Hoeflea sp. 108: one gene and its partner. The protein of the gene in region 1 interacts with the protein of each later gene in a pairwise test. Links are inferred from orthologs where the notes say so. Each region holds a gene or a part of one and is shown in the gene's direction. Other genes may lie near its edges. The genes, in order: B015_RS0107695 and dnaA.

Region 1 (3,275 bases):
TTCCAGATCCAGCTTACCCATCGCAACGACACGCTGCCTGTCACCCGCGACTATATCGGCAAGTGCGAGAAGGCTCTGGCCATGCACGCGATGGCGCATCGCAAGGCGGTTCCCGCGGCCAAACCGCCGCGCAAACGCAGGGTGACCGACAAGGAATAGCTTGCGCCTCATGCCGCTCCCGTAGGAAAAAGCCCTTCTCATCGCGGGCTTTTTCATGACCTACGCCATCTACATCGCCGCCGCCCTTGCCGAAATCGCCGGCTGCTTTTCATTCTGGGCGTGGTGGCGGCTCGACAAGTCGGCGCTGTGGCTCATTCCAGGCATCGTCTCCCTGATCGCCTTTGGCTGGCTGCTGGCCCTTGTCGAGGCGGACGCCGCCGGCCGCGCCTATGCCGCCTATGGCGGCATCTACATTGCCGCGTCGCTCGGCTGGCTGTGGCTCGCCGAAGGCGTGCGGCCCGACCGCTGGGATCTCATCGGTGCCGTCATCTGCATCTTCGGCGCTTCGGTCATCCTGCTCGCGCCGCGCGGGGCATAACTGAATATTCCTGTTTTGTTCCTAGCTGACAGCGATTAGACTCGCTGCGATTCGCGTCAACCGGATTTCTCGCGACGGCGTGCTGGCCTGTGGACGAGTGTGAACAGCGGGCAGCGTGCAAAATAGACGCAGTCGTGCCCGCGGGCGCATCTGCTAGTGAGAACGTTCGGGTTCAGAGACGGGGAAGACATTGGCCGAGGCAGCGCGCAAGTTTGAAGTGGCGGAAACCCCGCTCTACCGGGAAGCCCCCAACAACATGGAGGCCGAACAGGCGCTCCTGGGCGCCATGCTGGTCAACAACGACGCCTTCTACCGCGTCTCGGACTTCCTGAAGGCTACCCATTTCTACGAGCCGCTGCACCGCAAGATCTTCGAGGTCTCAGCCGAGCTCATCCGCATGGGCAAGATGGCGAACCCGGTCACCATCAAGACCTTCCTGCCGGCCGACGAAAAGGTCGGCGACATGACAGTGTCCCAGTATCTGGCGCGCCTCGCCGCTGAAGCCGTCACCGTGATCAATGCCTCGGACTACGGCCGGGCCATCTACGACCTCGCCACGCGCCGGGCGCTGATCACCGTCGGCGAGGACATGGTCAACATCGCCTATGACGCGCCTGTCGACATGTCGCCTGCCGAGCAGATCGAGGATGCCGAGCGCCGCCTGTTCGAGCTCGCCGAAACCGGTCGCTACGACGGCGGCTTCGAAAGCTTCTCCGATGCAGTCAAGACGGCAATCGACATGGCCAGCGCGGCCTACATGCGCGACGGCCACCTCTCCGGCGTCTCCTCGGGCCTGCAGGACCTCGATACCCGCATGGGCGGCCTGCAGTCTTCCGACTTGATCGTGCTCGCCGGCCGCCCTGGCATGGGCAAGACCTCGCTCGTCACCAACATCGCCTTCAACGTTGCGCATGCCTATGTGCCGGCGCAGCAGGCGGACGGCTCGTTCAAGGCCGAAAATGGCGGCGTCGTCGGCTTCTTCTCGCTCGAAATGTCGTCCGAGCAGCTCGCCACCCGTATCATTTCCGAGCAGGCCGAGGTGCCCTCCTCCAAGATCCGCCGCGGCGATCTGACCGAGGCCGACTTCGAAAAGCTGGTCAGCTGCACCCAGACGCTGCAGAAGATCCCGCTGTTCATCGATTCGACCGGTGGTATCTCCATCGCCCAGCTCTCGGCGCGCGCCCGCCGCCTCAAACGCCAGCGCGGCCTCGACCTCATCATCATCGACTATATCCAGCTGATGCAGGGTTCGTCCGCCAAGTCGTCGCAGAACCGCGTCCAGGAAATCACCGAGATCACCACCGGCCTCAAGGCGCTGGCCAAAGAGCTCAACGTTCCGATCATCGCACTGTCGCAGCTGTCGCGTCAGGTCGAAAACCGCGACGACAAGCGTCCGCAGCTCTCCGACCTTCGTGAGTCGGGCTCGATCGAGCAGGACGCCGACGTCGTGATCTTTGTCTATCGCGAGGAATACTACCTCAAGAACAAGGAACCGAAGCCCGGCACCGACGAGTACCTGCAGTGGGAAGTCAACATGAACGAGGTGCGCGGCAAGGCCGAAGTCATCGTGGCCAAGCAGCGTCACGGCCCCACCGGCACCGTCAGCCTCGGCTTCCAGGGCGAATTCACCCGCTTCTTCGACCTCGCCCCCGAGCATCATTTGCCGGACAGGTTTGGGGAAGAGTAGCGCATGCGCGAATGTGCGCTCGTCATCGGTGATGGTGGCAGGCCAGCGCGCCGTTCTGTCCGGCATGACAGAGGGGGGCAACGTAGGATTCTGCCTTTTCATTTTTCCGAAAGACACCTCACCCATGGCTAAGGCCCGCACCCAGTTCATCTGCCAGAATTGCGGCGCGGCGCATCAGCGCTGGGCCGGCAAGTGCGATTCCTGCGGCGAGTGGAACACGCTCGTCGAGGAAGGCACGGCCGGCGGTATCGGCAGCGGACCGTCCTCACTCAAGAGCGCGCGCAAGGGCCGCGCCGTCACGCTGACGTCGCTCGACGGCGACATCGAGGATGCCCCGCGCATCATCTCGCGCATCGGCGAACTCGACCGCGCCACCGGCGGCGGCTTCGTCCGCGGTTCGGCGCTGCTGATCGGCGGCGATCCCGGCATTGGCAAGTCGACGCTGCTCACCCAGGCAGCGGCAGCACTGGCCAGCCAGGGCCACCGCATCGTTTACGTCTCCGGCGAAGAAGCCGTCGCCCAGATCAGGCTGCGCGCCCAGCGCCTGGGTGTTGCCTCGACACCTGTGGAGCTTGCCGCCGAAACCAATGTCGAGGACATCCTCGCCACCATCGCCGACGGCAAGCGGCCGGACCTCGTCATCATCGACTCGATCCAGACGTTGTGGACCGATCTCGCCGATTCCGCCCCGGGTACCGTCACCCAGGTGCGCGCGTCCGCCCAGGCGATGATCCGTTACGCCAAGTCGACGGGCGCCGCTGTCGTGCTGGTCGGCCATGTCACCAAGGAAGGCCAGATCGCCGGCCCGCGCGTGGTCGAGCACATGGTCGACGGCGTGCTCTATTTCGAGGGCGAAGGCGGCCACCACTACCGCATCCTGCGCACTGTCAAGAACCGATTCGGCCCTACCGACGAGATCGGCGTCTTCGAAATGTCCGACAAGGGCCTGCGCGAGGTCGCCAACCCGTCCGAACTGTTCCTCGGCGAACGCCATGCCAAGGCGCCGGGAGCAGCCGTGTTTGCCGCAATCGAGGGTACCCGCCCGGTGCT
Region 2 (3,264 bases), 920 kb from region 1 along the record:
CCGCCTAAGCCCTGCAAGCAATTGGATTTCTGAGGAACCCGGCCTAACCAGCCGGGTTTTTCTTTGTCTGAAAAAGCCTCAAAAAGCAGTTCCAAGCAGGCCCTCCGGGACACCTTTGAGGCCTCAAGAAGTTTGCCGGCATATGCGGCTATTCTCATAAGTACAACTGCCACAAGCAGCCTCGCCCCAGACTCACCGTGGCAGAAATTCACCTTTAGATTCATATAGTTGTGAATGGTCATCCACAGCTTGTTCAAGTCCCTGCCGGACTCTGGGGGACAAGTTGGTGTCAAGCGGATTCTTTTAAAATTTTTTGCCACGGGCGCAGGTTTTTTTCGCGCACCGGAAAAGGTTTTGAATCACAACGGCTTTGGCTCCGCAGAGCCTCTTCAGGGCGGTTGAATCCACTCCAGACCAAACCAGATTCATTAAAAACGGGTTAGAGTCGGCCTTGCCCTGTCCACAGCGATTTTTGTAAGGTCCAAGCATCGAAGGGACGGGCTCTAGCCCTCTGCCAAGCCTTAAAAATCGGCGGCATTCTCGACGTGGATAGATTCCGCGTACGGGGGAGGTTTGCCTCCTTCGAGCTTATGGGGCGTGTGGGGATACACGGCATGGTGAGTGAGATGTGGCGCGCCGGCGTCTTCGCCGGACGGTTACGCTTTTGCCTGGCGCTGCTGCCCCCACAGCGCTGACGGTCCGAATGCGCCTCACGGCGCGGCGGGCGGGGACAGGGGGCTCGGCCGGAAACGGCATGCATCCCAGATGAATATTCCGGCGGAGGCGCAAGCGGCGCACCCCCGCGCGGACAACGAGGACCAAAGGTTAGGGATTGCGAGAATGCAAAGCGGCATCGAAAGCGAAGCAAAGGCAGGCTTTCTGTTCACCGGCGAACTGATCGAGGGAAATGAAGTGGCAGCTGTCAGCGCCGCAGAAAAGAACTTCGACCGCGTCAAGACGCAGCTCCAGGTGCGTCTGGGCAGCGAGGTCTTTTCGAGCTGGTTCGGCCGCATGAAGCTGGCGGAAGCCTCGAAGGGCGTTGTGCGCCTTTCGGTGCCGACGGCTTTCCTGCGCTCATGGATCAACAGCCACTATCTCGACCTCATTTCCGAGCTGTGGCGCCAGGAAGAGCCGCAACTGCTCAAGCTCGAGATCATCATCCGCACGGCGACCCGTGCTACCCGCGCAGCCCCAGAGAGCGAAGCTCCGGCGATGCGCAAGCCGGTGCGCCAGACGCAAACGGCCCTTTCCACCAGCACGGTGGCCGCCGGTCGCACCGAGCGCCCTGCGCCGGCCCGCAGCGGCGCTGCCGAGACCGAGTTCAAGCAGAGCGTGCTCGGCTCGCCGCTCGACCCGCGCTACACGTTCCAGTCCTTCGTCGAGGGCCCGTCGAACCGCGTCGCACTTGCAGCCGCCCGCGCAGTCGCTGAATCGAACTCGCGCTTCAACCCGCTGTTCCTCCACGCCACTGTCGGCCTCGGCAAGACGCACCTTTTGCAGGCGATCGCCGCCGAGTCGCTGCGCCAGAACCCGAAGTCGCGCGTCGTCTACCTGACGGCCGAATACTTCATGTGGCGCTTTGCAACGGCGATCCGCGACAACAACGCACTGACGCTCAAGGAACAGCTCCGCGACATCGACCTTTTGATCATCGACGACATGCAGTTCCTGCAGGGCAAGTCGATCCAGCACGAGTTCTGCCATCTCATCAACATGCTGCTCGACTCGGCCAAGCAGGTCGTCGTTGCCGCCGACCGTCCGCCGGCAGAGCTGGAATCACTCGAGCCACGCGTGCGCTCGCGCCTCAATGGCGGCGTGGCGCTGGAAATGTCGACACCCGACTTCTCGATGCGCCTGGGCATGCTCCAGCAGCGTTTCGCCGGTGCCAAGGCCGAAGACCCCAACCTGGTCATCGACTCGGAAGTCCTCGCCCATGTCGCCCGCACCGTCACCGGCAGCGGCCGCGAGCTTGAAGGCGCGTTCAATCAGCTGATCTTCCGCCAGTCCTTCGAGCCACAGCTGTCGATCGAGCGCATCGACGAAATTCTCGGCCACATCTATCGCTCGGGCGAGCCCAAGCGCGTCCGCATCGAAGACATCCAGCGCATCGTCGCGCGCCACTACAACGTGTCGAAGACGGAGCTTCTGTCCAATCGCCGCACGCGCACCATCGTCAAGCCGCGCCAGATCGCCATGTATCTGTCGAAGGTGATGACCCCGCGCTCGCTGCCGGAAATCGGCCGTCGCTTCGGTGGACGCGACCACACGACCGTGCTTCATGCCGTGCGCAAGATCGAAGATCTGTCGGGCGGCGACAACACGCTGGCACAGGAACTCGAGCTGCTGCGCCGCCTGATCACCGATCAGGCCTGAGCCTTTTGCCGGCAGCAGACCAAGCTGCCGCTCACTTATCCCCAGAACGCCCGCGCAACCGCCTCAAATGGCTGCGCGGGCTTGCCTTTCCGGGCTTTTTACTGTCAGACTCGCGTGAAATCCGATCGTGTTGCGGGCTTCCCCGGGCGCAGACCGAGCCCGTGAGCCCGCACCTTCATAGAAGCGAGCCTGTTTCGTCATGCGTGTTATCCTGGAACGCTCCAACCTGTTGAAGTCCTTGAACCACGTCCACCGCGTGGTCGAACGGCGGAACACCATTCCGATCCTGTCGAACGTGCTGCTGAACGCAAATGGCGCGAGCCTGGAGCTGAAGGCGACCGACCTTGACCTCGAGGTCTCGGAAGCGACGCCGGCAAGCGTCGAGCGCGCCGGTGCCACGACAGTGCCCGCCCACCTGCTCTACGACATCGTCCGCAAGCTGCCCGACGGCGCCGAGGTAATGCTCAAGACCGATGAAGACGGCAACGCCATGTCGGTGATCTCGGGCCGTTCGAGCTTCCGGCTCCAGTGCCTGCCGCAGTCCGATTTCCCCGAACTTTCGGCCGGCTCGTTCTCCCACATCTTCCGCCTCGATTCGCAGGCGCTGAAGGGGCTGATCGACAAGACCCAGTTCGCCATCTCGACCGAAGAGACGCGCTACTACCTCAACGGTATTTTCCTGCACACGATCGAGAGCGGCGGCAAACTGATGCTGCGTGCGGTCGCCACCGACGGCCACCGCCTCGCCCGCGCCGAGGTCGAGGCCCCGGCAGGCTCCGAGGGAATGCCGGGCATCATCATCCCGCGCAAGACCGTCAGCGAGATCCAGAAGCTGCTCGACGCTCCTGATGTCGCAGTGGCCACCGAGCTGTCCGACACCAAGATCCGTCT

What was found.
Region 2: the proteins of B015_RS0107695 (region 1) and dnaA interact in binary tests that used the Escherichia coli proteins (3 or more experiments, as listed by UniProt). The link is inferred for Hoeflea sp. 108 from one-to-one orthologs.

Annotation. Positions count from the first base shown.
Region 1 is NZ_KB890024.1:1,579,147-1,582,421, reverse strand. What follows is about bases 18-2,976. They hold B015_RS0107695 (replicative DNA helicase), read left to right. Parts: upstream 18-728; coding sequence 729-2,225; downstream 2,226-2,976. Other genes in these bases: radA (DNA repair protein RadA), read left to right, coding at 2,350-2,976; B015_RS0107700 (YnfA family protein), read left to right, coding at 215-538; B015_RS0107705 (class I SAM-dependent methyltransferase), read left to right, coding at 18-159. Also shown: more of B015_RS0107705, read left to right, coding at 1-17; more of radA, read left to right, coding at 2,977-3,275. UniProt on the Escherichia coli protein: The main replicative DNA helicase, it participates in initiation and elongation during chromosome replication. Travels ahead of the DNA replisome, separating dsDNA into templates for DNA synthesis.
Region 2 is NZ_KB890024.1:657,046-660,309, reverse strand. Bases 159-3,106 are described here. They hold dnaA (chromosomal replication initiator protein DnaA), read left to right. Parts: upstream 159-840; coding sequence 841-2,373; downstream 2,374-3,106. Other genes in these bases: dnaN (DNA polymerase III subunit beta), read left to right, coding at 2,573-3,106. In the rest of the region: rpsT (30S ribosomal protein S20), read left to right, coding at 1-8; more of dnaN, read left to right, coding at 3,107-3,264. UniProt on the Escherichia coli protein: Plays an essential in the initiation and regulation of chromosomal replication. Binds in an ATP-dependent fashion to the origin of replication (oriC) to initiate formation of the DNA replication initiation complex once per cell cycle.